2 regions of the Propioniciclava sp. LT432 genome follow, and region 1 is predicted to be linked to the other one. Evidence: predicted binding sites of a transcription regulator. Region 1 holds the regulator's gene; the other holds the start of a gene.

Region 1 (15,844 bases):
GACGCCACGCAGGCGGCCGTCCGGACCTGACCGCCTTCAGGGCGGTCGGGGCCAGAAGCAGGAAGGAAGACGTGTGAACATCAACCCGATGAGCTGGGACGCTCCCTACCTGGCCATCGTGGGTGCCCTGTTCGTGATCGTGTTCCTGCGGGCCAACGCCACCTACTGGGTCGGGCTCCTCATCAGCCGCGGGGCGGAACGCACCCGGGCCGCCAAGATGATGGCGAGCCCCGGGTACCAGCGCGCAGTCCAGCAACTCAACCAGTGGGGTCCGCCCGTCGTGTCGGTGTCGTTCCTCACGATCGGCTTCCAGACCCTCGTCAACCTCGCCGCGGGTGCCACGCGGATGCCGCTGTCCCGCTACCTGCCCGCCGTGACTCTGGGGTGCGTGATCTGGGCCTTCGTCTACGGCACCGCCGGGACGGCGGGCGTCGAGGCCCTCGGGCTCGTGTGGGAGCGCAATCCCCTGCTGGCGGTGGTCCTCGGCGTGGTGGCCGTCGCCGCGCTGGCGACCTTCATCGTCTGGCGCGTCCGCGGGGCGAGGCGCCGACGCCCGGACCCGGTCGCCTGACCGTCGCGCCCGTCCAGTTTCACGCCCGGCTCACAGGAGGCCCCGCGAGCGCTGCGGGATCTCGGGCTCGTCCCCGTCCGCGGGCTGCCCCGCCACGTCGCCGGCATGCCGGGCCGCGTAGGCGGCGTCCTCGGCCCCTGTTTTCACGTGGACGGGGTTCAGGACGCGGTCGAGGAATTCACGGGTCCGCTCGTGCTGGGGGTTGCCGATGACCTGGTCCGGATGGCCCTCCTCGACCACCACACCGCCGTCCATGAACATCACCCGGTCGGCGACCTCGCGGGCGAACGCCATCTCGTGGGTGACGACCATCATCGTCATGCCGATCTCGGCCAGGCGGCGCATGACCTCGAGCACGTCACCGACCAACTCGGGGTCGAGCGCGGAGGTGGGCTCGTCGAACAGCACCATCTCCACGTCCATGCAGAGCGCGCGGGCGATCGCCACGCGCTGCTGCTGGCCGCCGGACAGCTGGGCCGGGTAGGCGTCCGCACGGTGCTTGAGCCCGACCCGGTCCAGGTACTCCAGGGCCGTCTTCTCCGCAGCCGCTCGGCTGACCTTCTTCACCCGGATCGGGCCGATCGTGCAGTTCTGCAGCACCGTGAGGTGCGGGAACAGGTTGAACGACTGGAAGACCATGCCCATCTTCGTGCGGATGGCGTCGACGTCGGCGTCCGGGTCGGTGATCTCCTCGTTCAGGATGAAGATGCGCCCCGCCGTCGGCTGCTCGAGCAGGTTCACACACCGCAGGAGCGTCGACTTGCCGGATCCCGACGGGCCGATGATGCAGACCACTTCACCGGTGTGGACCGTCATGGAGATGCCCTTCAGCACCTCGACGTCGCCGAAACTCTTGTGCAGGTCGTAGATCTGGATCTCGTCGCGGCGATCGCCGGTCGGGATCGCTGCGGGAACCGTCGCGGGGGTCGACATCGCGGTCACCGTCCCTTCTTCGACTGGGCCTCCATGCGCCGCACCAGGAAGGTGAGCGGGAGGGTGATGAGCAGGTAGCACAGGCCGGCGATCACCAGGGGTGTGAGGTTGCCGTTGGAGTTGGAGATGTCGCGGCCGAACTTCGTCAGTTCAAAGGCGGACGCCGTGAGCCCCAGCACGTAGACGAGCGAGGAGTCCTTGGTCAGCAGGATGAGTTCGTTGGTCAGCGGAGGGGTGATGATGCGGAACGCCTGGGGCAGGACGATCCGCTGCATCGCCATGCCTGACGACATGCCCAAGCTGCGGGCCGCCTCGACCTGGCCCTTCGGCACGGCCTGGATGCCGGCGCGGATCGTCTCGGCCATGTACGCGGCACTCACCATGCCCAGGGCGGTCCAGACCGTCCCGAACGGGTCGAGTGGGAAGCGGAGGCCCGGGAAGGCGACCGACAACAAGCCGAAGGCCAGCAGGACGATCAGGGCCGGGACGCCGCGGAAGAACTCGATGTAGATCGAGGCGATCCACCGGTAGGGGCCCACCTGTGACAGGCGCATCAGGGCGAGCAGGGTGCCGACCGTCAGGCCGAACACGAAGGCGCCACCGGTGTAGAGGATCGTGTTCAGCAGGGCGCGCGGCAGACCGGATGTGAGGGTCACCTGGACCAGGTCGGGGCGGAAGAAGACCGACTGCACCTGGCGGCCGTCCACCGTGAGGATGATCACGAGCAGCAGCGCGGCCAACACCGCGTACTGGACCCAACGGACGCGCTGGGCGCGCTTGCGCGGCGACAGCTTCTTGCGGGGCGCGAGCGTGCTCGTCGTGGTCGTCATCGTGCTCCTGTCGTGGGCGGGCGGGACAGCGCTGCGGGCCTGCGCCGCGGCGTCCGGACGGCGGAATCGGCCACCCGGACGCCGCGAGCCTCAGGCTACTTCTTGGGGGCGTCGACGCCGAACCACTTCTTGTAGATGGTGTTGAACTCGCCGGATTCACGGGCCTTGTCGAGCACCTCGTCGATCTTCTTGGCCAGCGCCTTGTTGTCGTTGCCGACGTTGAAGCCGTACTGCTCGCCGGTGGCGAACTCCTGCACGACCTTCGTGCTCGGGTTGTCCTTGGCGAAGTCGTACAGGACGCCGTTGTCGTTGATGGTGCCGGCCGTCACGCCGCCCAGCACCGAGTTGGTGCCGGTGGGCATGTCGTCGAAGACGCGCGGCTCGAAGCCGTACTTGTCCTTGTTCTCGTCAGCCCAGTCCTTGCCGGTGGTGTCGGTCTGGACGGCGACGACCTTGCCCTTGAGGTCCTCGGCCTTGGTGATTCCGGAGTCCGTCTTGACCAGCAGGGCGAGCGTCGAGTCGAAGTACGGCTGGGAGAACGTGGCGGCCTTGGCGCGCTCCGGCTTGATCGTGATCGCAGCGGCGCCGGCATCGCACTTCTTGGCGGTGAAGACCGAGCCGGAGGTGATCTGGTCGAAGGAGATGTCGACGATCTCCTGGGTGACCCCCAGGTCCTTGGCGACGAGGTCCATCAGGTCGACGTCGTAGCCGACGATCTTTCCGGACGAGTCCTTGTACTGGAACGGCTTGAACGCCAGGTGCGTGCAGACGGTGAGTTTGCCCGGGCTGACGAGCGCGATCTCGCTGCCGGCGTTGCCCCCCGCGGTGGAGGCGGGAGCCGGTTGGGCGGAGTTGTTGGCGCAGGCAGCCAGGGTGAGCGCGGTGGCGCCGGCCACGACGGCCAGGGCGACGGAGCGTAGCGTGGTCACGAGGATTCCTCTCTCGGTCGTGCATTGGTGATGTGGAATCTTCGCACTGAAGACGCGTCTCGCCCCCACTTCGCATGCGGAGACACGCAGACGTAACCAGATCGATGCATCTCAGTGGCAGGGTTGGTGCCATGGTGACGCCTTCCCTGCCCCCGTCCGACGAGCTCGATTCGCTCCTGGCGGTCGCCGTGGACGTGGCGCGGGCCTGCGGACGCCTGATCGTCGACGAACGCCCCGCGCACGTGGAGGTGGCGGGCACCAAGACCAGCGCGGTCGACATCGTCACCGAAATGGACCGGCGCAGCGAGGCCCTGGCCAAGCGCCTGCTGGGCGAGCGACGTCCCGAGGACGGGCTCGTCGGCGAGGAGGGCAGTGAGCGGGTCGGGACGTCGGGCATCACCTGGCTCGTCGACCCCATCGACGGCACGGTCAACTACCTCTACGACAACGGTGAGTACGCGGTCAGCGTGGCTGCGGTGGTCGGGGACGCCCACGTGGACGGCGGCTTCTGGTCCGTGGCGGGGGCCGTCTTCAATCCAGTGTCCGGCGAGTTGTTCGCCGCCCGACGTGGTGGTGGGGCACGCCTGGTTCGGGGCGAGTCGGTGGCGGTGCTGATGGCCTCCCCCTCCCCCGACCTCGCCACCTCGCTGGTGGGGACGGGGTTCGCCTACGACGCGGCCCTCCGGGGTCGACAGGGCCGGGCGGTGGCCACGCTCCTCCCCCTCGTGCGGGACATCCGGCGCCATGGGGCCGCCTCCCTCGACCTGTGTGCCGTGGCCGCTGGGCGGCTGGACGCCTACTACGAGGCAGGACTCAACCCTTGGGATCACGCGGCAGCCTGGGTCGTCGCCGAGGAGGCGGGCCTCACCGTGCGGGGTCCGGGGGTCGGCCGACCGCAGCGGGCGCTCACCCTTGCCGGCAGGCCGGACGTCCTCGACGCCCTGGAACGGGTCGTCGGCCCGACCTGAGCCCGTCCCAACGCACCTCCCGAACTCCGTGGTCCTGTGCGATAGTGGCTCCGTCGCGCACTCACCACCGCAGCACCCCTCGGAAGGAAGTCTCCGCGTCCATGGCCGAACCCCGTGCGTACCACCACGGCGACCTGCGCCGAGCCCTGCTGACCTCGGCCCGCCGCCAACTCGAGGAGTACGGACTCGAGAGCGTGTCCGTGGCGAGGGCCGCCGCGGAGGTCGGCGTGAGCGTCGCGGCCCCCTACCGCCACTTCGCCGACCGCGCGGCCCTGCTCGGTGAACTCGCCACCATGGGCTTCACCGAACTCACGGCAGCGATCCGCGCTGTCCCGAGCGACGACGGTGCACTCCGACGGGTCGTCGAAGTAGGGCTCGCGTACCTCCAGTACGCCGAGGACCACCCCCAGATGTTCCGGCTCATGTTCAGCCGTGGCAGGCGCACCACGAGGAACGAGCCGAGCGCCCGGGCGCTGTCCGCACTCGACGACCTGGCCAGCGAGTTGGCCGCCGAGGACAACCTGGCGGTCCCCCAGGAGGTCGCGGTGCGCATCATGTGGTCGACCGTGCACGGGCTGGCCATGCTGCGGATCGGCCGCCTGCCCAGCCTGGCGGGCCTGCCCGTCGAGGAACACCGCAGAGACCTCGAGATGGCGTTCGCCCACCTCACGGGCGATTGACGGGCGCCGTGGCTCAGCGCACCTGCTTGGTCATCTCCACGTTCCAGATGCGCGCGTCCTGGAAGCGCTCGCGGGGCGTCCGCTCGAAGCCGAGCGAGGCATAGAATCCCTCGGCGTACTCCTGCGCCTCGAGCACCAACGTCAGCGGGCCGTCCGTGCGCTCGGCCGCGATCCGCTCGCCCCCCCCCGCATGAGGACTCGCCCCAGACCGGTTCCCCGGACCGACGGCAGCACGGCGACCCGTCCGATGTGAACCGAAGGCGTGTCGAGGTCGAGCAGCCGCCCGGACGCGACCACTTCGCCGTCCAGCACGCCGGCCAGCAGCAGCGTTTCGGGGAGGTCGTCGCGACCGTCGAGTTCCTCGGCTTCGGTCACCCCTTGTTTGCCCACGACACAGGTCGGGGTCCTCGGTGCAGCAGTGTGGTAACTCCTGATCCTCAGGGCCCCGGCCGCCTACCTCGCCGACCGCGCCCTCACCGGCGTGTCCCGCTCACCCCCACCCGAGATCCCGAAGAGCCGGACTTCTCGGGCCAGGCTTGCACGAGATACGCCTCCCCTGACCGCTCGACGCTCAGGTCGGCGTGCTCATCCCTATCGCGCGCACTGACTCTCAGCAGGTGTCTTCCCGCGCGTGTAGGGCCGAGCACATCCTCGAACGAGTCGGCCCAGTAGGGCGAGGACAGCCGTAGCGGCCCAGCGAGCCACATGGCCAGTTCAACCTGGTCAGGCCACCTGTGCGGCCACGGGGGCTCTTCGTCCCAGAGCTCCATCCGCACACGTACAGTGCCCTCCGCACAGCCCGTCACGATGATCAGGGCGGTTGCGTCGTGCGTCACCGCGGCGAGGCTCACGTCTTCGCCGATCCAAACCGGCGACACCCCCAACGGGGCCAGGAACAGCTGGCGCGCAGAAGCGAACGCCAGCTGTTCCCAATGGCGGACCTCAGGCATCAGGGCAAGTACCCAACTTGGAAGCGATCTCCCGCCAGCATCCGTTCGTTGCTGTAGAAGCCGCCCAGGATTCCCCCAGCCGATAGATTCTGGGACGAGGGAATGAAGCAGCGGCTCCAACCCGTGGAGCCCGTGCGCTGGGGATCCGGCATGCTGCAACCGGGGAACGAGCGCGCGAGGCCGCCACCGCTCGTGTAAGCACCTTGCTGGGAGCTTCGGAACGGATACTCATCGCACTGGTACCCGGTCGGACGAGTAATGCTCGAGGGGCAGGCAGTGGCGCCGTTCCTTGCAATCAACGTGGTGTCCGTAATGCGGGTGAGGTAGGTCCCCGAGGACATTCGGCCTGGGAGCCCAGAAACCTGCGCCTGGTAAATGTGCCAAACGAACGAGGGGTTGAGACTCTGCGCGAACCCCACGATTGCGGATATGTTGGAAAATACGCACCCTGGGAGGCGATTGCCGATCGCATTGTCGCAGCGATAGGAAGCCAACGAAAGGTCTCCAATCACGCTCCGGTTCGACCACTTCGACGAGGAAAGGGTGAACTCCCATCGGCCGGAGAGACCGCTCTCAATGGCGCCCGGAGCCATTGCCTTGCTGAAGGAGCCGGTCCCCCGCCAAGAGTCGAAACTAGGGTGAGTGTAGGTGCTGGTGCCCGTGCAGCCACTGCAACCGAAAAGGCGTAGTGAGGCGCTTTCGGGGAAGCCGATGCCGGTCGAGTTCCAGACCCACATGTACGCGCTAGATGCCCAGCCGGCGGTGCCGGAGAGCGCCGTCATGTCCAGCACCGCGTGCATATTTGCGGTGCCCACGAGGCGCCCGGAGGGAACCTCGAGGACCACAATGTCGAACTGCTGGTGTGAGCAAGCTTCCCGGCGGTTGGCAGCCCACCAACCAGTGTTCGGTGTTGACGTCTGTGAGCACTCGTCAAGCGCCAGTGCGAGAATCTCGCGTTGGCTGTTGTCGAGCGATGCTGGCCTCTTGGAGGGTTCGACGCTGACACATTCCGTCACCGTCGAATCGCCTCGCCGACGAGCTTCTGCGGCTCGCTTCTCGCAATCGGCGCGGGTGAGGCCCGGGATTTCGGACTGGAATTCTGAGACCTTCTCGAACGGGCGAGGGATGAGTGCGCCGCCGGGCTCGGCCGCGAAGGCGGTCGGGAACTCCTCGGGGGCGGGTTCAGTCGCCGAGGCACCGGAAAGGGGGGTGAATCCGAGAATGAGGGCAATCAGAAGAATGCCCAGCAGGCTTCGCATGTGCATAGTGGCTCCGTGTCTGCCGAAGGCGCCCCGCCCAGAAAGGGTTTTGCGGGAGGCCATGGGGGGTGGGTTGCTGCGCAGCGTGCCGGTTGGCGGGAAGAAAGTAACACGCGACTTGCGTGCCGATCAAGGGGCTCATTGCAATCGTAGCGAGTTGTCGTGGGGCGTTAATTAATGAAAGGGCGCCCGTGGCCTCACACTGGGCCGGGTGGTGCGGAGCATCCACCCGGCCCAGGAGGACCAGTTGTGAGTCGATCGCAGCCGGCCGGTCGCCGCGGTGGCCGCCTCCTCCGAGGTAGCTGGCGCCGCAGACGAGAGTGGACAGCGCTACGACACACTCCCCACGGATCCGGAAACTTCTTGGTGAGGGGATGCCGTACTGGACGGCACCCTCTCACCGGGTTGTATCACGTCAGTCTGGCTCGCTTCATCAGCTGCAGCCGGACGTCGAGCCGCAGCCCTCGCACACGTAGCAGCTGCCCGACGGACGCATCTTGGTGCCACACGTGAAGCACAGCGGCGCATCGACGGCGTGGCCGGAGATCCGCTCCATCAGCTCGGCGGTGGTGTGCGCGCCGGACAGGTCAGGGGCGGCCGTGATCAGGGACGGCTGGTTCGGGCCGGACTCGTCGAAGCGCATGTCGTCGACCGCGTCGTTCCGCAGGGAGTCGGACTCGATCATCTGCGCCTCGTCCTCCTCCGAGATGTAGGAGCCGGTCTCGACGTAGTGGGCCCGTTCGGCGGCGGTGTAGATGCCGAGCTCGGAGCGCTCGTCGAAGGACAGGTAGTCCAACGCCAAGCGCTTGAAGACGTAGTCGATGATCGACTGCGCCATGCGCAGGTCCGGGTCGTCCGTCATGCCGGCCGGCTCGAACTTGAGGTTCGTGAACTTCTGGACGTAGGTCTCCAGCGGCACGCCGTACTGCAGCGCGATGGAGATCGCGATCGAGAAGGCGTCCATCACACCTGCGAGGGTCGAGCCCTGCTTGCCCAGCTTCAGGAACAGCTCGCCGAGGCGTCCGTCGTCGTACTGGCTGGAGGTGAGGTAACCCTCCGCGCCACCGACCGTGAAGGACGTCGTGCGCGAGGTGCGCGTCTTCGGCAGGCGCTGCCGGCGGGGGCGGTACTCGACGCGCACCTCGGGCTTCGGGGCCTCCTCGGCCTTCGTCTCGTCCTTCTTCTTGCCGTCGGACAGCGGCTGGCCGACCTTGCAGTTGTCGCGGTAGACCGCGAGCGCCTTCAGGCCCAGCTTCCAACCCTGCAGGTAGACGTCGGCGATGTCCTCGACCGTGGCCGACTCGGGGAGGTTGACCGTCTTCGAGATGGCGCCGGAGAGGAACGGCTGGACGGCGGCCATCATGCGGACGTGGCCCATCGGCTTGATGGAGCGCTCGCCCATGGCGGTGTCAAAGACCTCGTAGTGCCCGGACTTCAGGCCGGGCGCCCCGACGACGTGGCCGTGCTCGGCGATGTAGGCGACGATCGCCTCGGCGACCTCGTCGCGGTAACCGAGGCGCTTGAGCGCACGCGGGATCGTCTGGTTGACGATCTGCATCGACCCGCCTCCGACGAGCTTCTTGAACTTCACCAGGGAGAAGTCGGGCTCGATGCCGGTGGTGTCGCAGTCCATCATGAAGCCGATGGTGCCGGTCGGGGCGAGGAGCGACGCCTGCGCGTTGCGGAAGCCGTTCTTCGCACCCAGCTCGACGACCTGCGCCCACTGCTCGGTGGCGGCCTGGTGGACCGGGCTGTCGCTCGGCTCGACGACCTTGAGGTCGTCGTTGGCGGCCTGGTGCTTGCGCATGACCTTCTGGTGGGCGCTCGCGTTGCGGGCGTAGCCGTTGTACGGACCGACGACGGCGGCGAGCTCGGCGGAGCGACGGTAGGCGGTGGCCGTCATCAGGGACGTGATGGCGGCGGCCAAGGAGCGGCCGCCTTCGGAGTCGTAGCCGCGGCCCATGGCCATCAGCAGCGCGCCCAGGTTGGCGTAGCCGATGCCCAGCTGGCGGTAGTCCTTGGTGGTCTGCGTGATCGCCTCGGTCGGGAAGTCGGCGAACGTGATCGAGATGTCCATCGCGGTGATGATCAGCTCGGACGCCTTGACGAACTTCGCGACGTCGAACGTGTCGTCGTCGTTGAGGAACTTCAGCAGGTTGAGCGACGCCAGGTTGCAGGAGCTGTTGTCGAGGCTCATGTACTCCGAGCAGGGGTTGGACGCCGTGATGCGGCCGGTCTCGGGGTTGGTGTGCCAGGCGTTGATGGTGTCGTCGTACTGGATGCCCGGGTCGGCGCACTCCCACGCGGCCTTGGCCATCTTGTTGAACAGCTCGCGCGCGTCGACCTTCTCGATCACCTCGCCGGTCATGCGGGCGCGCAGGCCGAACGGGGCGCCGTCCTCGACTGCCTTCATGAACTCGTCGTTCACCCGGACGGAGTTGTTGGCGTTCTGGTACTGCACGGACACGATGTCCTTGCCGCCCAGGTCCATGTCGAAGCCTGCGTCGCGCAGGGCGCGGATCTTGTCCTCCTCGCGCGCCTTCGTCTCGATGAACTCCTCGATGTCGGGGTGGTCGACGTCGAGGACGACCATCTTGGCCGCACGACGCGTCGCGCCGCCGGATTTGATGGTGCCCGCCGAGGCGTCCGCACCGCGCATGAACGAGACCGGGCCGGACGCGGTGCCGCCGGAGGACAGCAGCTCCTTGCTCGACCGGATCCGGGAGAGGTTCAGGCCGGCGCCGGAGCCGCCCTTGAAGATGAAGCCCTCCTCCTTGTACCAGTTCAGGATCGACTCCATCGAGTCATCCACGCTCAGGATGAAGCAGGCGCTGACCTGCTGCGGGCTCTTGGTGCCGACGTTGAACCACACCGGGGAGTTGAAGCTGAAGACCTGGTGGAGGAGCATCCAGGTCAGCTCGTGCTCGAAGACCTCGGCGTCGGCGTCCGTGGCGAAGTAGTCGTTCTCGCGGCCGGCCTCGGTGTACTTGCCGACGACGCGGTCGATCAGCTGCCGGAGGCTGTTCTCGCGCTGGGCGGTGCCGAGCGCGCCGCGAAAGTACTTGGTGGTGACGATCGTGGACGCGTTCAGGCTCCAGAAGTCGGGGAACTCGACGTCACGCTGCTCGAAGACGTTCTCGCCCGTCCTCCAGTTGGTCTGGATGACGTCGCGACGCTCCCAGGTGACCTCGTCGTAGGGGTGGACGCCTTCGGTGGTGTACACGCGGTCGATGGTCAGCCCCTTGGGCTTGGCCGCCGGCCGGCGGGGTGCCTGCTTGGTCTCGGTCACTTCTCTCCTCCTGAGGTGATGGTTGTCTGCGCGAACCGCGCGCGGCGGCTGGTTCAGAACAGCTGTTCGGCGGTCTGAGCCGGAACGGCGATCGACTCGTCGCCGGCTCCAGCGGTTCGGAGCCGGGCGATCTCGGCCTCGAAGTCCTCGACCGACTGGTAGTGCTGGTAGACGGACGCGAACCTGAGGTACGCGACGGGGTCCAAATCACGGAGCGGGCCCAGGATGGCGACACCGACGTCGTCGGCGGGGATCTCGGCGCAACCGCTCGCTCGCAGGGTCTCCTCGACCTTCTGGCCGAGCTTGGCGAGGTCGGCCTCCGTGACCGGACGACCCTTGCAGGCCTTCCGGACGCCGGTGACGACCTTCTCGCGCGAGAACGGCTCGATGACGCCGGACCGCTTCACGACCACGAGTTGCATCTGCTCCAGGGTGGTGAACCGCTTGGAACAGGACCGGCACTCGCGGCGACGGCGAATGGAACTACCATCCTCCGCGACACGCGAGTCAAGGACGCGAGAATCGGTGAACCGACAATACGGGCAGTACATCGACCCCACCTCCCCTCGGCAACGCCCCCCGCTGTGGAGGAACATGTGGACGAACCGTGTACATCGTGTGGGTGAACGACCACAAGCTGTGGACGAAAAACAACGATGTAACTACTACATGTAGAGGTTAGGCGCCTCCTGAGCACAAAGCAACCCTGTCCCGGGGTGTCTTCCCAGGACGGCGACCCATTGACACAAAGCGACCAAAGGGCCCCGGTGGTCGCGCTCGGCGACCCCGGGGCCCTCGCCAGTCGTCAACTCGCCGGCTGGGGCGCGGCCAGCGCCACCACCGAGGACGCACCGGCATGCATCGGCTCGTTGCTCACCGCCAGGAACGCCCCGACCAGCGTGGCGACCATGATGCCGACGACCAGAGCCACCAGCAGCACCAGGACGGCGACACCGCGCGGGGTCCACTCCAGCCGGCGCGTGGCACTCGGCGCGGCGAGCGCGACTGCCGGACGCGAGACCTCACAGGCGCGGGCCTGGGCACCCCACCGCTCCTCCGCACGGGCGCTCGCAGGGCGTCCGGTGGCCTGCACGGACGAAGCGGAGCGCGCGGCTCGGATGCGGCGCGAGACCACGTCGGCCCCGGTCGTGTAGTCCAGCAACTCGGCGGTCATGGCTGCTCCTTCTTCGAACATCTGTTCGACCAGTATTATCGAACACTCCTGCGATTGCAAGCACCATTCGCACAGGTGTTCAGCGTTTCGTACGACACCAGAACCGTCCCAGCCGGGTCCGACAATTTCTGCGCACGCCTCCCCCGCACCGCGACAACACCGCGCCGGACACACCCGAACATGTGTTTGAATGATGCGTCGGATTGTCCTACCGTGAGCCCATGGCGACGACGGATGACAAGCGGGGCGGCGGCAAGCGGCCCATCCCCAGGCAGACCCGGCGCGGGCGCCCGACCGATGACGAGATCGCGCGCATCGGCAAGGTCCGCCAACTCCCCGACGGGCCGGAGGATTCTCACGGCCTGACGATCCGACAGCGACTCATCCTCGAGACGATCCGTGAGGCCATCGAGTCCCGCGGCTACCCGCCCACGATCCGCGAGATGGGCGATGCCGTCGGCCTCGCCTCCCCGTCCAGCGTCACCCACCAGCTGAAGGTCCTCGAGGGCAAGGGCTTCCTCACGCGTGATCCCAAGCGTCCCCGCGCCCTGGCGGTGCACCTCCCCGACTCGATGAGGCCCGCCACTCCCGGTTCCCCCGCCCCGGCCGGGGCCGCGCCCCCGGCGTCCGGCTTCGGTGAGGACGTGCACGTCTCCCGATCGGTCGACGTGCCCATGGTCGGGCGCATCGCGGCCGGCGGTCCGATCCTGGCCGAGGAGCACGTCGAGGAGGTGCTGCCGCTGCCGCGCGACCTGGTCGGCGAGGGCACGCTGTTCCTGCTCGAGGTCAAGGGCGACTCGATGATCGACGCCGCGATCTGCGACGGCGACTACGTGGTCGTCCGCCAGCAGCCCGACGCGAACAACGGCGACATCGTCGCGGCGATGATCGACGGCGAGGCGACCGTCAAGACGTTCAAGCGGACCCCGGGCCAGGTGTGGCTGCTCCCCCACAACCAGGCGTACGAGCCCATCGACGGCAACGAGGCAACCATCCTCGGCAAGGTGACCGCGGTCCTGCGCCGCGTCTGACTCCCCGACCGTGGACGGGCTCGGCAACGGCGTCCTCCTCGCGGGCAAGGATCTCCAGCTCATCGACGGGGTCACCCTCATGATGACCTTCGGCGAGCACGCCGCGAACGTGCGGGTTCGCGCTCGGGTGGGAAGCGGTCCTGCTCGCCGCTGTTGCGGTGGTGCTGGGATTGCTGCTCGGGTCGCTGTACGGCTTCGCCGGCGTGGCGGCGCTGCTCGCGGCAGAGGCCGATGTGGTGCCGACGATCCCGTGGCTGCGCCTGGCGCTCATCACGGCGGTGGCGCTGCTGGCCGGCTGGCTGGCGTCCGTCCTGCCATCGATCCGGGCGTCCCGTGTTCCACCGGCGGCCGCCCTCGCGTGGGGTGAGTGAGCCTCACGCGCCGGCGAGGCGCCGCAACGCGTTGACGGCGACCTCGCGGTCGGTCGTCGACCAGAACCCCGGCATGGACGCCCGCAGGTAGCCGCCGTAGCGAGCCGTCCGCAGCCGCGGGTCGAGGACAGCGACCAGGCCACGGTCGGACGTCCGCCGGATGAGGCGTCCGGACCCCTGCGCCAGCAGCAGGGCGGCGTGGCTGGCGGCCACGGCCATGAAGCCGTTGCCGCCGGCGTCCGCCACCGCCTTCTGGCGGGCCTGCATGAGCGGCTCGTCCGGCCGGGGGAACGGGATCTTGTCGATGATGACGAGTTGGCAGGTCTCCCCCGGGACATCCACGCCCTGCCAGAGGCTGAGCGTCCCGAACAGGCACGTGTGGGGTTCGGCGATGAAGCGGCGCGTGAGTTCCGACAGCTGCGCGTCCCCTTGGCACAGGATGGTCATCTTCGGCAGTTCCGCGCGGCAGTGCCGGGCGGCGGCCTCGGCGTTCCGCTGTGAGGCGAACAGTCCCAGCGTGCGGCCACCCGCCGCCCACACGAGTTCGGCGACCTCCGACAGTGCCTCGGGGGTGATGCCCTCGCGGCGCGGGTTGGGCAGGTGCTGAGCGACGTAGAGGATCCCCTGTCGGGCGTAGTCGAAGGGCGAACCCACGTCGAGAGCCCGCCACTCCAACCCGGTGCGCTCCTCCGGTTCGGTGTCGAGCACGCGCTCGTTGCGCCGCAGCCCGACGGACGCCGCGGCCGCCTCGAAGTCACCACCCAGCTTCAACGTGGCCGAGGTGAGGACGGTGGTCGTGTTCGACAGCACCTTCTCGCGCAAGAGGCCCGCGACGTCCAGCGGTGCGACCACGAGCCAGCGACCGAAGCGCTCGCGCTCGCTCACCCAGAGGACGTCCGTGTCCTTCAGCGCTCCCATCGCCTCCGCGATGTCGAAGACCTCCTTGGCGGCGGCCGCGGCCTGCTTCGCGTCGGGGTCCTCCGACTTGAGGGCGCTCACCACCCGCCGCGCCACGTCGCGGATGTGGGCGACGACGGTGAGGACGGGTGAATCCGGGTCTTCGATCCGTTCCAGGCGGGCGTCGGCCAGCACCTTCCCCAACGCGTCCCCCAGGTCCGCGAACTCCACGGCGAGGTCGTCGTCCTCCAAGTGCGTCGTGCAGCGGCGGGACACCCGCTCCAGCTGCTGGGGACTGAGTTCGTGCGAGGCGGCGCCGGTCACGCGTGCCGTCAGTTCGTGTGCCTCGTCGATGACGAGGAGGTCGTGCTCGGGGAGGACGGTGTTGCCGTGCATGGCGTCGATCGCGAGCAGGGCGTGGTTCGTGACGACCAGCTGCGAGCTCCGCGCTGTCTCGCGGGAACGCTCGACGAAGCACTGGTTGAAGAAGGCGCACGTGGTCCCCAGGCACTCGCGCACGGGAATGGAGACCTGAGCCCACGCGGCGGCCGTGTGTGTGGGCGCGTCGTCGCGGTCTCCGGTGCCGTCGGCCTCGAGTTCCTCCTCGACCCACTCGCGCAACGCCAGCACCTCCGCGCCCAGCACGGACGCGGCGTCCGCCCGGCCGGCACGGAGGCCGTCAACAAGATCCTCCCCGCCGAGCAGGGATTCCTGCTCCCGCCCGGTGCCGTCGAGCGCCCGGTGGAGGCAGGCGTAGTTGGTTCGACCCTTCAGGACCGCGTGGGTGATCTCGCCGCCGGTCACCTTGCTCGCCGCCTTGACGGCGGCCGGGATGTCGCTGCTCGCCAGCTGGGCTTGCAGTGCCAAGGTGGCCGTCGCGATGACGACGCGACCCCTCGGGTTCTCCGCCAGGTGGGCCAGCGACGGCGCCAGGTAACCCAGCGACTTGCCGGTGCCCGTCCCAGCCTGGACGAGCAGGTGCTCCTTCTCGACGAACGCGTGGTCGATGGCGCGGGCCATGGCCACCTGACCCTCGCGTGGGGCGCCGCCGATCGCCTCGACAGCGGCGTCGAGGATCTGGTCGGTTCGGCTGGGCACCCGTCCGAGGCTACTTCACCACCGCACCCGCTCGTTCCACCGGCCCGACGGACAACACGCGGACAACACCTCCGATGACGGAAGGACGTCCCCTCCGCCCATCGTCCTGACGCCGAGAAGGAGGAGCCCATGTCCCTGCACCCAACGCCCACCCCGCCCCGCGCGACCAAGCCTGTCCCGTGGACCGATGAATCGCTCGCCGAGCTCGTCGCCGCCGTCAGGGCCGGCGCCGCACTCGAGGAGCTCGCCGCCCAGTTCGGACGAGGCAGTCAGGGCATGAACGCCCGCCTGCGGCTCCTCCTGCCCGTGCAGGAGCGGAAGTGTCCGCTGGATCGTCTCCTGCCGCGCCTACGCGAAGTGCTCGAGGATCCGGACCACGACTGGAGGCAGGTCATGCTCCTCCAGCCGCCGCCGGTTCCGATCGTCCGCCCCGAGTACAAGGGGTTGGCGGGGCTGCTGGACGAGCAGGTCGTGCACGTGGCCGTGGCGGTGTTCGGTGACGCCTGGGCCGACACCGAGTTCGCGGCACAGGTGCACGCCGAGGTCATAGGTCGGCACCTCACGCACCGCGTCGGGAGCGCGCTCATCGCCCGCCTCGTCGCCAAGGGAGTCGACTGGACAGATGCCGAGCAGGCCATCGACAGGCTCTACCCTGCTGCGCTCCACCGTCCCTACGGGATGTGGGGCTCGTACTGAGTGGCGTCCCGTTGGTCCAGAATTCGCCCACGTGTCAGGTGCTGTTCGCCCGGGGTCACCACGAGGTGGCTAGGTTGCGCGACATGACTTCCCGCACCACGCTTCGCGCGCTCACCGCCTCGATCGCGAGCGCTCTCGCCATCAGCATCGGCGCCGCACCGGCCCTCG
Region 2 (15,844 bases), on a different contig from region 1:
GGAGACGGGGCTGGAGGAAGCGAGGCTGACCACGTTGCGAGCGTACCGGCGCCCGCGCAGCGCCCCTGAACTAGGGTGGCCCGCATGTCTGTCTCCATCGTCGAACGTTTGGCCCGCCATGATGGCCCGACGTTCAGCGTGGAGTTCTTCCCGCCGTCCGACGACGCCGGCGTCCAGCAGCTGATCAAGACCGTCGACAGCCTGCGCCAGCACCGGCCCGACTGGATCTCGGTGACCTACGGTGCCACGGGAGCGAGCCGCTACAAGACCTTCGCCGCCGTGGGGGCGATCCGGGGGACGACCGACATCCCGTTGATGGGCCACCTGACGGTGGCCGGGCAGCCGCTGGGGGAGGTCCGGCGTGCGCTGGACGCCTACGCGCGGCTCGGCGTCACCCACATCCTCGCGCTCCGGGGCGACCCGCCCGGCGGCGGCGCGTTCGAGCCCCACCCGGACGGCTTCATCAACGCCACCGAGTTGGTGCGGTTCATCAAGGGCTACGGCGACTTCACGGTCGGCGTGGCGGCCTTCGCGAACCCGCACCCGGAGGGCTCGCCCGAGTTGGATGCCCGGATCCTGCTGGACAAGCAGGAGGCCGGCGCCGAGTTCGCCGTCTCGCAGATGTTCTTCGACCCGCAGGCGTACGTGTCGATGGTCGGACGGTTCCGCTCGCTCGGCGGCACCATGCCCGTGATCGCCGGCATCATGCCGATCACCGTCGCGTCGCAGATCGAGCGCTTCAGTGCGATGTCCGGGGCTCCGTTGCCCGCCGACGTCGTGGACCCGCTGCGCGCGGTGGGCGACGACAAGGAACGCTTCCGCCAGGTGGGCGTCGAGTTGGTCACCCAGATCTGTCGCGACGTCATCGAGGCCGGCGCCCCCGGGTTGCAGTTCTTCACGCTGAACCGCTCGACGGCCACATCGGAGATCCTGGGTCGGCTGCGCGCCGAGGGGCTCGCTGAGGCTTCCTGAACCCTGGGCTGGGTTACTGCCGAGGGCTCGGGTTCCCTACGCCGAGGGCTCGGGTTGGTGGTGCCGAGGGCTCGGATCGCATTGACGGAGCGCGTCTGGGTGATGCGGCCGGGGTGTTCAGGCCAATGTCGTAAGGCGACCGCGGGGCGCCGGCCACGGGTCCGCGCGTCGGGCCTGCTTGAGACGTCACGCACCGCCAGAGCAGCTCGTCCCGAACCTCGAGCCATGAACGACAAGTGGTTGGGGGCGACCAAGGGTGGGGGCGAGGGGCGGTCCCATTCCGGCTCACCACAGCCCAACAAGTCCGATGAAGTGTGGCGACGAAGGCGACCGAGGCTCTGGGCGCGCCGGTCACCCGGAGGTGAGCCCAGACTTCCCGAAGGATGGCCAGCAGTCAGCTCGAGTCTCGTACGGGAAACTCCACTCACGAGGCCGGCCGAGCCCTCGGCGCAGGGAAAGGGAGCCCTCGGCGCCACCAACCCGAGCCCTCGGCGCAAGGAACCCGAGCCCTCGGCGGGTGGGTCAGTCGGCCGGACGCCACGTCCCGGGGCGGTCGATGTCGACGGTCACCAACCGCTGGGTCGGACGCGTGAGGGCCACGTAGAGCACCCGGACTCCGCCGGGGGACTCCGCGACGATCTCGTCCGGGGCCACGACCACGACGGCGTCGTACTCCAGGCCCTTGGCCTCCAGGGGCGACACGAACAGGATCCGCTGCAGGTTGGCCGGGTTCATGCGGGTTCCCAGCCGCGGGGGCAGGAGTTCACGCAGGGCTTCCAGACGCGACGGGGGCGCGATGATCCCGACGGTGCCACCGACCGAGTCGGTGAGCCGGTCGACGATCCGGACCAGGTCGCTCACCAGCGCCGACGAGCTCGTCACCACGAGTTCCGGCTCGTGGCCGGTCGACCGGACCGCGCGCGGCAGGTCGGCGCGCGGGTAGGACTCCTTGACGACCTTGGAGGCCAGGTCGAACACCTCGGCCGGGGACCGGTAATTGACCGACAGGCGGAACTCGCGGTGCGGCGCGTTGCCGATCAACTCGCGGACCGCGCGTCCGACCTCGTCCAGGTCCGGCCAGGAGCTCTGGGCGATGTCGCCGACGATCGTCCACGAGGCCTGCGACCCGCGGCGACGCAGCATGCGCCACTGCATCGGCGTGATGTCCTGGGACTCGTCCACCAGCAGGTGGGTGTACGTCTCGTGGCGGTCCTCGGTGAGGTCCTGCTCGACGGTCCGACGCAGCTTGTCGGCGGTGGTGACGAACTCGGTCACGTCCTCGCCGCCCTCGATGAACAGGCTCGGCCCGGTGTCCTCGACGGGTTCGGGCCCGAGGATGGCGACGAGCTCGTCCAGGAGCGCCATGTCGGCGACGGTCCACTGGTGGCCGTCCGCGTAGGACGCCGCGAGCAGCGACTGCTCCTGGGCATTGAGCACCTTGTCGGCGACCCGGGCGGTGACGCGCGGGTCGGCGAGCCGGCGCAGCACGTCCGTGGCAGACAGGGGAGGCCACCAGGCTTCCACGAACTCGCGGTACGCGGCGGAGTCGGTGATGAGGTCGGGGACGGCCTCGGGGTCGACGTCCGCGTCGGCGGGGACCTGCGCGGCCAGGGCGGCCACGAGCGCCTTCTCCGCGGCGGCGCGCCCGAGGTTGACCCGTTGGTGGGAGAGCACGCCGGTGCGGATGCGGGTCAGCTGGGAGTGGTCCAGCTTGAGCACGTTGCCCTTGACCGTGACCAGCAGGGTCGGGGGCTCCGCGTCGGGGTCGCCGAGCGGCAGGTTGACGAGCGCCTTGAGCACCGGGACCATGCGCAGCGAGCCCTTGACGTAGGCCGTCTCGGCGCCGTCGACGATCGACGCGGACAGTCCGCCCAGCACGTCGCCGGCCACCTGCCCGATTGCGCGCAGCGTGACGGAGTCCTCACCGAGGGAGGGGAGCACGCGCTCGATGTAGTTCATGAACACCGGCCCCGGACCCACCACGAGGATGCCGCCGCGCTCGAACCGGCGGCGGTTGGAGTACAGGAGGTAGGCGGCGCGGTGCAGCGCCACGACGGTCTTGCCCGTGCCGGGCCCGCCGCTGATGATCGTCACGCCGGCGTGTTCGGCGCGGATCGCCAGGTCCTGCTCGGCCTGGATCGTCGCGACGATGTCCTTCATGCGGGTCCCGCGCGAGCGGGACAGGGACGCCATGAGCGCGCCCTCGCCGATGATCGGCAGGTCGTCGGTGTTGGAGTCGGCGTCCAGCAGGTCGTCCTCGATGCCGACGACCTTGTCGTTGCGGCAGCGCAGCACGCGGCGGCGTACGACGTCCATCGGCTGTTGCGGCGTGGCTCGGTAGAACGGCTCGGCGGCGCGGGCGCGCCAGTCGATCACGAGGGGTTCGTACTCCTCGTCGCGGACGCCGATGCGCCCGATGTAGCGCACCTCGCGGTGCTCGGGCTCCTCGAGGTCGAGGCGTCCGAAGACGAGGCCCTCGTGCTCGGCGTCCAGCACGGCGAGGCGCTTGGCGGCCTGGAAGGTGAACGCGTCGCGCTCGAACAGTGCGGTTCCGTCCTCCTCGCGCATCCACGTCTGCCGGTCGGACTGGAAGATCTGCTGGCCCGTCTGGGCCGCGGTGCGGGCCGACTCGGTCGCCTCGTCGAGGCGCGCGTAGACGGCATCCACATGAGCCTGCTCGTGGGCGAGCTCATGGACGAGGAGTTCAGAGTCGTTCAAGGCGGAGGGTCCCTGTCCTGTCTGTTTTCGGCCAGAGACCAACTCTACCCCTTCGAATCAACGCGCGAGCGCCTTGTTCGTGGGGCGGATGTCCTCACCGGTCAGGAACTCGTGAGCCGCGTACGTCGCGAGCGCTCCGCTGAGGAGCTGGGCCCAGGGCTCCGTGCCGCCCGGGCTGGACGCCGAGGCATGGAACAGGCCCGGACGCCGCGGGTCGCGCAGGGCGGGGCGTGCCAGCAGTTGGTCGAGGAAGGAGTCGCGGCGCGACCACCGGGGTGGCTTGCGCCACCGGACGCCGGGGTCGCGGGTGTCGATCGTGGCGTCAGCACCGTCGGGCGCCACGTCCGTGACGGTCACCCCCCGTTCCTCGAGCCGGTCGTCCAGCACGTCCACCAGCGCGGACGCCGGCCGCGCGTCCCCGGAGGTGTCCTCCAGGCGCCAGCGCCCGAAGGTCCGCTCGACCGACAGACGGGCGGTGAGCCAGGCGGGTGCGGCGTCCGGCGCCAGCCCGCGGTCGGACGCCAGCGCCACGACCCGGGTGGCCAGGGCGGGGTGCGGGAGCGTCCTCGCGACGTCGGCGAGGCTCCGGCGCGGGTGGAGGCCGGCGCGGGCGACGGCGTCCGGGGTCAGTTCGGCCTCCAGGCCGAGGGGGCGCAGCGCCTGCCAGGTGTCGTCGGCGGCGTCCACGAAGTCGCGCCAGGCCCGGGCGTTGGACTCACCGAGGGCGGCGGCGTCGGCGTACCAGACGTCCCCGCGGTCGGTGGGGGAGCCGGCGGGGTCCGGTACGAGGTCGAGCCCGTGCAATCCCAGCGCGCCGGCGGCGGGGCGTCCGGACTTCTTGAACAGGTCCCGCCAGGGGGCGGGGAAGTCGAGCGTGTCGCCGAGGGCCGAGCGCAGCGCGTCCGCGTCGCCGGGTGCCTCGACGAGGGTGACCTCGTGGCCGACCCGTGCCAGTCGGACGGCCGCCGCGACGCCGGCGAACGTGCGGCCGAGGACGGTGACGCGGCTCACGTCAGGCAGGTGTGGGGGAGTCGGTGCGGTTGCGCCAGCGTTGGAAGGCCGCCCAACCGCGTCGGACGCGACGGGAGATCCGCCACAGCACGAGGACGCCGACCACGAGCAGGACCGCGACCACGATGGCGGCGGCGACCGGGGCCAGCGCGACAAGGGTGGCCACGCCCGTCACCGCCACGTCGCCGGCGGAGGAGGCTGCCACGTTGGTGAACGGCTCGGGTGAGGTGTTCACCGCGAGCCGTATGCCCGCCTTCGTGAGGTGGCTGACCAGCGCGGTGATGCCGCCGACCGAGGCCAGCGTGACTGTGGCGAGGTCGCCCGTGGCGCCCGCGTACAGGGCGCCGATGACCGCTCCCGCGATGGGGCGGATGACGGTGGAGACGGTGTCCCACGCGCTGTCGACGTAGGGGATCTTGTCGGCGACCACCTCGATGGCGCACAGGACGGCCACGATGATGAGGACCTCGGTGCGCTGGAACCCGGCGGGGATCCCCTCGATCCCGGCGAAGCGGCCCAGCACGCCGAGCACGAGCACCGTGCCCCACGCGTTGATGCCGCTGGCCCAGCCCGAGGCGAAGGCGGCGGGAAGCATCTCCATGGGCTCAGGTTAGTACCGGTAGGGTGGGCGCCGTTCCGGCCCTTCTGGGGCACCCCACCCAACAGGAGGCACCATGAGCGATGCGCTGGAGTTCCTGAAGGGCGTGGACAAGCTACACGCCTTCTACACCGAGCACGTCCGTATGCTGGCGCACGCCTATCACCTCACCGACGAGGAAGCGGCACACATCCTCGACACGCACGACTTCCGCAATGTCGCCCGCTCGATCCTGCGCCCGCCGCGGGTCGACGTGATGGACGATTCGTTCCGCCAGCAGTGATCTGCCGGGGTGGCCGCGCGGTCGCCTGGGTGGTCGTCCTGTCCTTGGGGCTGGGTGGTTGCGCGGCGTCCCCGCCGGCGGCGATGTCCTCGCCGGGGGCGACGACCGCTCCCGCAGCGACGGCCACGCCCGCACCGACGGCCGCGCCTCAGCCCGTCACGTCGGCGTCCAGCGCGGCGCCGGCCCTCGGCCCCAGTTGGACCGTCGAGACACTCTCCCACGACGACCCGACCCGCGCGGTGCACCTCCAGTGGCCCGTCGTGCCGGGGGCGTACGCGCTGACGCGCCTGATGGCGACGGACCTGGGCGCGCGGGAGGCCCGTTTCCTGGCCGACACGTCCCCCTCGAAGACCGCACCCCCGGAGTTGCATGCCACGTGGGAGACCGTGCTGGACTCGCCGGGCTGGGTCGGCATCCGCACCTTTGTTTCAGAGTTCGTCGGCGGCTCAGGGGCGGAGTCGTCGTCGGTCCGCTACGGCGAGCGTGCTGCCGGACGGGCGCTGCGCTCAGCCGAACTCATCGCGCCGAGCGCGCGTCGTTCGGCCGCGGACGCCGTGGTGGACGCGCTGCGTGCCCAGGGGCGTCCCGTCCTGGAGGATCGCGCCGCGATTCCGGAGGTGTCGGACCGCCTGCTCGATGACCTCGTGTTCGGCCCGCGTGGCGAACTGGTCGTCCGGGTCGCCGCGAGCCTCGTGCTGCCGTCGGAGGACGGCGTGGCCGAGGTCACGCTGGCACCCTCGGTCGTCGACGGGTTCCTCTCGGAGCAGGGCTGGCTCGTCCGGGAGGCGGCCACCGGACTGGTGCACTCGGCGTCCCCGTCGGCGGCTGGGCCGGTGGCGCCCCCGCCCAGGGACCCGGTCGACTGCTCAGCGGTGGCGTGCGTGGCGCTGACGTTCGACGACGGTCCCGGCAAGTCCACGCCGCGGCTGCTCGACGAACTCGCCGGGCTCGGCACGCCGGCGACCTTCTTCGTGCTCGGGTCCTCGGTGCGCGTCGCACCCGACGCGGTGCGGCGGATGGTCGCCGAGGGGCACGAGGTCGGCAACCACAGCCATGACCACCAGCAACTGATCCGGCTCGACGCCGCCGCGCAGCGCGCCCAGGTGGACCGGGCCCAGGCGGAGATCGCGCGCGCCGGCGTCCGGGCCACGCTGTTCCGACCGCCGTACGGCGAGTACGACGTCACGACTCAGCAGGTGGCCGGCCTCCCCCTCGTGCTGTGGGACATCGACACCCTCGACTGGAGGACCCACTCGGCGGACGCCACGGTGACGGCCGCGGTGGGCGGCGCCAAGTCGGGTTCGATCGTGCTCCTCCACGACACCCCGTGGACGGTGGACGCCGTGCCGCGCATCATCGAGGGCCTGCACCAGCGCGGATTCACGCTCGTGACCGTGTCGGAACTGCTGGGGACGACCGAGCCCGGGAGCGTGCGCTCGCGTCGGTGAGGTTCCTGGTTTCCGCCCCCTCCAGCCCTCTGGACGAACCCTCTTGACGGACTGTCGGAGGGGGTGCGTAGAGTGGTGAATCCATCGAACAAGTGTTCGAAAGAGGGCTTTCCGGGGGTGAACCATGCGACGCTATGACGAACCGATCGCGGTGCGCGCGGGCGAGGTGGACGGGCTGCCCGGGCCGGTGGAGTTCCTGTGGCGCCGCAAGCTGTGGCGCGTGCTGGGGGTGGAGTCGCGTTGGCGTGAGACTGCGGACTGGTGGCGGTTGAAGGAGTCCGACGACCTGCTCGCCGAGGCCGAGGTGTACCGCGTGCTGGCCAGTTCGGGGCGTTCGTCGTTGCCGGGCGTGTACGAATTGGCGCACCCGGTCAACGGCGAGGAATGGATCCTGCGGACGGTGGTGGACTGATGTCCGCCGAACAGGTCCGCACCATCGGCGTCCCGGACGCAGCCGACGACATCGCCGCAGCCCTGGCCGCCGCCGAGGACGCCGTACGTCCCGCCGAGCGCTACCTGGCCGCCCACCGTGCCGCGCTGCGGGTGGCCGCCGGCGTGCTGGCGCGCCGGCGTCCGCGGTTGCGGGAGCGGGTGGGCATCTGGACGGTGCTCGCCCGCGTCGCGCCCGAGCTGGGGGAGTGGGCCGAGTACTTCGCGATGATCCAGCTCAAGGTGCGGGCCGTCGATGCCGGGGCCGTGGGCATCATCAGCACGCGTCAGGCCGACGACCTCGTCCGCGACGCGCACGCGTTCGCTCGGGCGGCGGCCAGCCTGGGGGCGTCGCATGCCTGATCCCTTCGTCCACCTGCGCGTGGCGTCCGGGTACTCGCTGCAGTACGGGGCGTCCCACCCCAGCGCGCTCGTCGAGGCCGCCGCCGGCCACGACATGGACACGCTGGGACTCACCGACCGCGACGGCCTCTACGGGGCGGTCCGGTTCGCGAAAGCGTGCCTGGCCAGCGGCATCGCGCCGGTGGTGGGGGCCGACCTCGCGGTGGCGAACGACCCACGGCGTCCGGAGCGGGGCAGTGCGCGGGCGGTCGTCCTGGCCGAGTCGCGAGAAGGGTGGGGGTCGCTGTGTCGGCTGGTCAGCGCCACCCACGCCCGCGGCGAGCGGGGGGCGCCGGTCACCACCCGGGAGCTGGTGGGGGAGCACCGCGACGACGTCGTGGTCGTGCTCGGTCCCGACTCAGACCTGGGGGTCGCGCTGGCCCGCCGCGACGACCGGGCCGCCGAGGGGGTGCTGGCCGACTGGCTGGAGGTCGTCGCGCCCCACCAACTCGTCGTCGGCGTGACCAACCACCACCTCGCGGGAGCCGGACCGGGGTCGGCGCGGCTGGCCGGGCGCATGCTCGGGTTCGCGGACGCCCACGGCCTGACCGGCGTCCTCACCAATGCCGTCCGCATGGCGCACAAGTCGGACGCCCCCGTCGCCGACGTGCTGGACGCCGCCCGCCGCCTCGTGCCGTTGGACGTCCGCAACGTCGACCGGCGCAACGCCGAGGGGTACCTGAAGTCCGGCAAGGAGATGCTGCCCACCGCCGAGGAGGTCGCCCTCCTGGCCGGTCGCCGCGACGCGTCGAGGCTCATCGGCGACACCCGCCACCTCGCGGCGCGGTGCCGCCTCGACCCGGTCACCGACATCGGGCTGGGTGAGATCCACCTGCCCGAGTTCCCGGGCGGGTTGGTCGAGCTCCGCGCGCGGTGCGAATCCGGCTTGGCCGCCCGCTATGCCGCACCCACGGCGTCCGTGCGTGATCGGCTCGACGACGAGTTGGCGGTCATCGAGCAGATGGGGTTCGCCGCCTACTTCCTGACCGTGGCCCAGGTCGTCGACACGGTGAAGGAGATGGGCATCCGGGTGGCGGCGCGCGGCTCGGGCGCGGGGTCGCTGGTCAACTACTGCCTGGGCATCTCGGGGGTCGACCCGATCCGCTACGACCTGATCATGGAGCGGTTCCTCTCGCCGCTGCGCCGCGCGCTGCCCGACATCGACATCGACGTGGAGTCCGCGCGTCGGCTCGAGGTGTACGACCGGGTGTTCGCCGACTTCGGCGCCGACCGGGTCGCGGCGGTGGCGATGCTGGAGACGTACCGCGTCCGGCACGCGATCCGCGACGTGGGGGCCGCGATGAGCCTCCCGCCGGGCGACATCGACCAGATCGCCAAGTCGTTCCCGCACATCCGGGCCCGCGACGTCCGGCACGCCCTGCGCGAGTTGCCCGAACTGCGCCGGGCCAACCTCGGTGACGCGCAGTTGCGGGTGCTGTTCGAGCTGGTCGAGGGGCTGGACGGGCTGCCCCGCCACGTGGCGCTGCACCCGTGCGGGGTGATCCTGTCCGACGCGACGCTGGGCGACCGGACGCCGGTGGAGTCCTCGTTCGGCGGCTACCAGATGAGCCAGTTCGACAAGGATGACGTGGAGGACCTGGGCCTGCTGAAGCTCGACATCCTCGGCATCCGAATGCAGTCGTCGATGGCGCACGCGCTGGACGAGATCGAACGGGTTTCCGGGGAGCGCATCGACATCGACGCGCTGGCGCCCTACGACGACCCCGACGTGTACGGGATGATCTCGCGCGCCGAGACCATCGGCTGCTTCCAGATCGAGTCGCCCGGCCAGCGGGAACTGGTCGGCAAGTTCTCCCCGAGCGAGTTCAACGACCTCGTCATCGACATCAGCCTGTTCCGGCCCGGCCCGGTGAAGTCGGACATGGTGGTGCCGTTCCTGAGGGCCCGCAACGGCTGGTCCGAGGCGGTGTACCCCCACCCCAACCTGAAGCCCGCCCTGGCCGAGACCAAGGGCGTCATCGTGTTCCACGAGCAGGTGATCAAGGTCGTCGCCGCCATGACGGGCTGCTCGTTGGCCTACGGCGACGAGGCCCGGCGCGCGCTCGGCTCGCCCGAGGGGCAGGAGGACGTGAAGCGCTGGTTCTTCCCGGCCGCCCGCAAGCTCGGCTACGACGAGCGGCTCATCTCCGATGTCTGGGCCATCCTCGTCTCGTTCGCGTCCTTCGGGTTCTGCAAGGCCCACGCGGCGGCGTTCGCGCTGCCCACCTACCAGTCGGCGTGGCTGAAGTGGCACCACGGCGCGGCCTTCATCGCCGGGCTGCTCACGCACGACCCGGGCATGTACCCCAAGCGGCTGATCCTCGCGGAGGCGCGGCGCATGGGCATCCCGGTGCTGGGGTTGGACGTCAACGCCTCGGGGGACGTGTACCGGGTGGAGGAGGTGGAGGGCGGGGCCCTCGGCATCCGGATCGCCCTGACCGACGTGAAGGGCATCAGCGAGGCCGAGGTGGAGCGCATCGTCACGGGGCAGCCCTACAGCGGACTGGTCGACTTCTGGCACCGCGCGCGGCCGGGATCCGACGTCGCCGAGCACCTCGTGCTGGCGGGCGGTTTCGACTCCCTCTACGGCATCGACCGGCCGCACGGGCTGGGAACGCGCGGGCGGGTCACCCGTCGTGACCTGCTGCTCACCCTGGCCGACCTCGAACGGGCCGACCGCGTGGACGCCCGGGCCCACGGCCGCGCACGAGGGCTCGGGTCGGGTGGCGCGACCGGCCACCAGGCCGTCCAGGTGGCGTTCGACTTCACCCCCTCCAACCCTGAGCTTGTCGAAGGGCCGCTCGACGTGGTGGTGTCCGGGCTGCCCGAGATGACCTCGCAGGAGCGGATGGCCGCCGAGCTGGCCGTGCTGGGCCTGGACGCCACCCGCCACGTCATGGAGGACCACCGCGACTTCATCGAGGCGATCGGCACGACGAAGTCGGACGAGCAGATGAAGCGGCGCAGCGGCAGCCGGCTGCTGGTGGCCGGGGTGAAGGTGGCCACGCAGACGCCGCCGGTGAAGTCGGGCAAGCGGGTGGTCTTCCTGACCCTGGACGACGGGACGGGGCCGGTCGACCTCACCTTCTTCGAGGACGCCCAGGGTCCCTTCGCACGGACGGTCTTCAACGCGTGGCTGATCGTGGGGGTGGGGGAACTGCGCCGGACGGGCGCCCGTGGCGTCTCCCTGAGGGCGCTGGGCGCGTGGGACCTGCTCCACCTCGAGGCGCTGTGGCGCTCCACGCTCGAGGCGACCGGCGACGAACGGGCCGCGGTCGGCGCCGTCCACGCCCTGATCGACGCCGAACTCGCGGCGCAGGCGTCCGTCGTGGTCGAGAACGAACGGCTCAAGGCGGACTGGAACGCGAAGTCCCAGGATCGGCCGTACGCCGACGGCGAGGGCGGGTCGCAGGGGGAGCGGGCCCGGCGCCGCGCCGATACCGAGCATGCCGGGGCGGCCGGCGGCATGGGGCAGCGCCGGGTGCTCATCCACCCCAGCGGGTTCGTGCAGTCGCCCTACACCGACGTCGCGCCGGCCGGCGAGTCGCCCAAGTCGGTTCCGCAGCGGTACGCCGACCCGGGCCGCAAGCTGTGGCACTCCAGTCCGGGGTCGTCGGGCCGCTGAGGCGTGGTGGCGCGAATGCGTCGAACGAGTTCGAACGGAGAGCTACGTCGTCACCCCCAGCTGTTGCATGAGGACAGGGATCTCGAAGTAGATGCGGGCCTTCTTGATGAGGTCATCCTCGAGGTCGTAGACCACGCAGATGGGGACCTTGATGTCCTTTCCGGTGGCGGGAATTCCCGCGAACTCGCCGATGTGCTATCCGATCACCTCGCCCTCCACCACGGCGCGCCCATCACCGATGACCGACCAATCGGTCGTGGCGGTCGCGTCGAAGGCGACATGGTAGAAGTAGTTGAGCATCGCTTGGACCCCTTCGGGGGTCTTGGTGTCCTCACCGGTGGCCATCATGGTGAAGACGACATCGTCCGCCATCATGCTGACGTCGGAGTGCTCCGAATCCCAGTATTTCTGCATGGTGCGCGTGGTGCCTTCAAGGGACACCTCAATCCTCGTTCAATTGTCAACCTTGGGGACGATTTGTCCCATTTTCCAGCGTACGCCGGGCCGGCTTCGTGCGAGGAAGAAAGATGGAGGGCGTTGATCGGATCACCAGGCTCCGCAAATGGAAACCTGCCCTGCTGCAAGTGCGCGCAACATTGCCGGTTCGAAGGTGCACTGCCCTAGCATGAGGGAACGTGAACACCGCCCCCGGGTACACGTCCCCCGTTCAAGCATCCCCTCTTCGCATGCGCAACCCCATCGCCGGCGGCGCGTCCGGTGCGATCGGCGCCCTGGTCCTCACGCTCGCCCTGTGGGTCCTGATGTCCGTCCTCGTGGTCGGCAACGCCCTGGCCGCCAGGGCGTTCGAGCACTGGGCCACCACCGTGGCGATCGCCGCCTACCTGACCCTGAGCACCCTCCTCACCTTCGCGACGGCCATGCACCTGCTCGCCCGGATCGGCGCCGCCCGCCGCTTCGCGACCCACGTCCCGGTCTCCTTGGCGGTGGCGCGGGCCACGGTGCGCGAGCGCCGCCCCTCCATCACCGTGCTGGTGCCCTAGTATCGCGAGGAGCCCCAAGTCATCCGCCGCACGCTGCTGTCGGCCGCGCTGCTGGAGTACCCCGACGTCCGCATCGTCCTGCTCATCGACGATCCGCCCCACCCCCCGCAGGGGTCCGGGGCGGCGTCCCTGCTGGCCGACGCCCGCGCGATGCCGGCGCGGGTCGAGGCCCAACTCGAGCCCGTCCGCCGCCGCGTGGAGGCCGACTACGGCCGGTTCCTGGAGGGTGGCCCGACCGGTGCGGCGAGGACGGGCGACCTGTGCGCCGTCAGTGACTGCTTGGCGGCCGTGGCGTCCGCGCTGCGGAACTGGGCGGTGGAGTGGCGGGCGGGCGACCACGGTGATCGCCTGTTCGCGGACGACGTGCTGCTCGCGCTGGCCCGGGAGTACGAGGCGGAGGCCGAGCGCACCGCGTCCGTCGCCTCGGGCGGCACGGTGTCGCGCGAGGCCGTGGCGTCGCTGTACACCCGGCTGGTCGACACCCTCTCGGTCCGGGTCACCTCCTTCGAGCGCAAGGCGTACGCGCACCTCTCGCACGAGCCGAACAAGGCGATGAACCTGAACTCCTACCTCAGCGTCATGGGTGGGCAGCTCGGCGACCGGCGGTTCCCGACGTCCGACTACGTGCTCACCCTGGACGCCGACAGCGTCCTCCTGCCCGACTACGCCCTGCGCCTGGTGCACTTCATGGAGCAGCCGGCCAACCGACGTGTAGGGGTCGCGCAGACGCCCTATTCCGCCTTCCCCGGTGCCACCAGCGAGCTCGAACGGATCGCCGGGGCGACCACCGACATCCAGTACCTCCTGCACCAAGGCATGACCCACTACGGGGCCACCTTCTGGGTCGGCGCCAACGCGGTGCTGCGCAGGGAGGCGCTGGACGCCATCGCCACCACGACGCTGGAGGACGGGCACCCCATCACCCGGTACATCCAGGACCGGACCGTGATCGAGGACACCGAGTCGAGCCTTGACCTGCTCGTCCAGGGCTGGTCGCTGCACAACCTCCCGGAGCGGCTGGCCTACAGCGCCACGCCGCCCGACTTCGGCTCGCTCGTCATCCAGCGGCGGCGGTGGGCCAACGGCGGGCTCATCATCCTCCCCAAGCTGGGCGAGTTGTTGCGCACGCGTGCGCGGCGCGGCGAGCGCACCCCGCTGCCCGGGCTGCTGCTCCAGTTCCACTACCTCACCTCGATGCCGGTCACGGCCACGGGACTGCTGCTCATGCTGCTGGTCCCCGCCCACCTCCTGGACGGGATCGTCGTGCCGTGGTTGGTGCCCCTCCTGGCAGCCCCCTACCTGGTGACGCACGCCGGGGACCTCGCCCGCAACGGGTACCGGGCCAGTGACACCTTCCGCGTGTACGGATTCAACATGCTGCTGGTGGCGGTGAACCTCGCGGGCGGATTGCGTTCCCTCCAGCAGGCGTTCAACGGGACGAAGGCACCCTTCCTGCGGACGCCCAAGATCGCCGACCGCGTGTCCGCCCCGCCGTACTTCATCCTGTTCCCGGCGGCGCTGGGGCTCCAGGGCCTGGTGGTGGCCCTCGTGGCCCTGGTCACGCTGGGGTCGCCCCTCGGGCTGTACGCCGGGTTCACCGCCGTCCTGACGCTGTACGGGTTGGGTGCCTCGTCGGCACGCGCAACGCGATCGATGACGTGGTGGCCGGGCTCCTCATCCGTGCCGGTCAGGTGCGGGCAGCGCTCGGGATCGGGCGGACGCGCGCGACAGCTGTCCCCGCAGTCGTGGAGCGCGCGCCAGCGGAGGGCGTCACGTTGACCGCGTGAGGCGCGATCCGGGCCGGGGTGGCCGGGCCGGGGTGGGCGGGGCTGCTTGACGAAGGGTCGGAGCCACGGCCTAGCATGTGATTCGAATCGGTGTTCGAATCTAGGAGGTGTCGTGCCTGTCCTCGCCCACGTCGACATGGACGCCTTCTACGTGGCCGTCGAGCTCCGCCGCCGTCCCGAGTTGCGGGGCAAGCCGGTGTGGGTCGGGGGCGCCAACCGCGGGGTGGTGCTGTCGGCGTCCTACGAGGCCCGCGCGTTCGGGGTCGAGGGGGGCATGTCGTCGACCCGGGCGCGTCGGCTGTGCCCCGAGGCGATCGCCATCAAACCCGACTACGACGCCTACGAGGCCGCCTCGGACGGGGTGTTCGCGATCTTCTCCACGATCACCCCGCACGTCGAGAAGGTCTCTCTCGACGAGGCGTTCCTCGACATCACCGGAACGCGTCGCCTCCTGGGGGAGCCGGAGGAGGTGGGGGAGCTCATCCGGGCGCTGGTGGCCGACGAGCAGGGCATTCCGTGCTCGGTGGGCATCGCGCCGACCAAGCTGATCGCCAAGATGTCCTCGAACAAGGCCAAGCCGAACGGGCTGTTCCGCGTCCATCCCGGCGAGGTGATCCCGTTCCTGCACCCCCAGGCGGTCGAGAAGATCTGGGGGGTGGGGCCGTCCACCACCGAGAAGCTCAACAAGCTGGGCCTCTACACGGTCGCCGACGTCGCGCACACGCCGAAGTCCACCCTGCAGCGGGCCTTCGGGGCGCGCGCCGGGGAGGAGTTGTGGGAGTTCGCGTGGGGCATCGACGGACGCCGCGTCGTCGCGACCGAGCCGAGCGACCGCAGTGTCGGCAGCCAGGAGACGTTCTCGAAGGACACCGACGACCTGGACCTCGTCCGCACCGAGTTGCTCCGTACCAGCGCGCGGGTGGCGTCGCGCATGCGCATGGCGCGCGTCGTCGGCCGCACCGTCACCCTCAGCCTGCGCTTCGCCGACTTCCGCACCGTCCAGAAGTCGCTCACCTTGCCCTACCCGACCGACGCCACCAATGAGGTGTACGCCGCGTCCCTCCGACTGTTGCGCGCGTTCCGGCTCGAGCGACCCCGACTGCGCCGGGTGGGCATCCGGGTCGAGCACGTGTTGGACGTCGACCAGGTCGCCACCCAACCGGCCCTGGACGAGCCTGATCGAGGGTGGCGCGAGGCGGAACGTGCGGCCGATGCCGCCATCGCCCGATTCGGGCCGCACGCGGTCTCGCGGGCCACGTTGACGAGACGGTCCGGTTCCGTTTGAGTCAGTGGGCGCCTACACTTGTCCCACATCCCTCACTGGGGTGCCGCCCACGAGGAAGGGAGGCGCGATGGCACTGTCCGACAAGGAGCAACGGCTCCTGGAGCAGCTCGAGGCCGCCCTCGCGGCTGAGGATCCGAAGCTCGCCAACACGCTCCGTGGTACGACGACGCGCAAGCTTCACCGTCGCCGGGCCGCGATCGCGGGGCTGGGCTTCGTGGTCGGTCTGGCCGCCCTCATCGGCGGCATGCAGATCACGTGGATCATCAGCGTCGTCGGTTTCGTCAT

The links. Region 1 encodes LexA, which represses DNA repair genes until DNA is damaged. Its sites were predicted from a motif close to TCGAACANNTGTTCGA; they were not measured.
Positions count from the first base shown of each region.
Region 2: the regulator LexA is predicted to act here: its motif matches at 7,115-7,130, upstream of AC5YDV_RS03080 (DUF6504 family protein).

Region 1 covers NZ_JCAKNE010000001.1:58,299-74,142, reverse strand. Annotated here, with positions in the region: gene AC5YDV_RS00360 (acyltransferase family protein) at 1-30, shown strand, start outside; gene AC5YDV_RS00355 (DedA family protein) at 74-571, shown strand; gene AC5YDV_RS00350 (amino acid ABC transporter ATP-binding protein) at 602-1,504, opposite strand; gene AC5YDV_RS00345 (amino acid ABC transporter permease) at 1,510-2,334, opposite strand; gene AC5YDV_RS00340 (ABC transporter substrate-binding protein) at 2,430-3,263, opposite strand; gene AC5YDV_RS00335 (inositol monophosphatase family protein) at 3,395-4,231, shown strand; gene AC5YDV_RS00330 (TetR/AcrR family transcriptional regulator) at 4,333-4,911, shown strand; gene AC5YDV_RS00325 (GNAT family N-acetyltransferase) at 4,925-5,047, opposite strand; gene AC5YDV_RS00320 (GNAT family N-acetyltransferase) at 5,053-5,286, opposite strand; gene AC5YDV_RS00315 (NucA/NucB deoxyribonuclease domain-containing protein) at 5,861-7,120, opposite strand; gene AC5YDV_RS00310 (vitamin B12-dependent ribonucleotide reductase) at 7,554-10,409, opposite strand; gene nrdR (transcriptional regulator NrdR) at 10,463-10,960, opposite strand; gene AC5YDV_RS00300 (hypothetical protein) at 11,215-11,583, opposite strand; gene lexA (transcriptional repressor LexA) at 11,805-12,614, shown strand; partial or broken gene AC5YDV_RS00290 (hypothetical protein) at 12,725-12,985, shown strand; gene AC5YDV_RS00285 (ATP-dependent DNA helicase) at 12,989-14,980, opposite strand; gene AC5YDV_RS00280 (hypothetical protein) at 15,110-15,676, shown strand; gene AC5YDV_RS00275 (endonuclease/exonuclease/phosphatase family protein) at 15,760-15,844, shown strand, end outside.
Region 2 covers NZ_JCAKNE010000004.1:66,961-82,804, reverse strand. Annotated here, with positions in the region: gene AC5YDV_RS03115 (polyprenyl synthetase family protein) at 1-33, opposite strand, end outside; gene AC5YDV_RS03110 (methylenetetrahydrofolate reductase) at 85-972, shown strand; gene AC5YDV_RS03105 (HelD family protein) at 1,495-3,690, opposite strand; gene AC5YDV_RS03100 (phytoene desaturase family protein) at 3,748-4,701, opposite strand; gene AC5YDV_RS03095 (DUF4126 domain-containing protein) at 4,703-5,302, opposite strand; gene AC5YDV_RS03090 (hypothetical protein) at 5,376-5,582, shown strand; gene AC5YDV_RS03085 (polysaccharide deacetylase family protein) at 5,612-7,030, shown strand; gene AC5YDV_RS03080 (DUF6504 family protein) at 7,155-7,442, shown strand; gene AC5YDV_RS03075 (SAV_6107 family HEPN domain-containing protein) at 7,442-7,822, shown strand; gene AC5YDV_RS03070 (DNA polymerase III subunit alpha) at 7,815-11,486, shown strand; gene AC5YDV_RS03065 (nuclear transport factor 2-like protein) at 11,682-11,900, opposite strand; gene AC5YDV_RS03060 (hypothetical protein) at 12,173-12,487, shown strand; gene AC5YDV_RS03055 (glycosyltransferase family 2 protein) at 12,638-14,266, shown strand; gene dinB (DNA polymerase IV) at 14,387-15,559, shown strand; gene AC5YDV_RS03045 (SCO2097 family morphological protein) at 15,627-15,844, shown strand, end outside.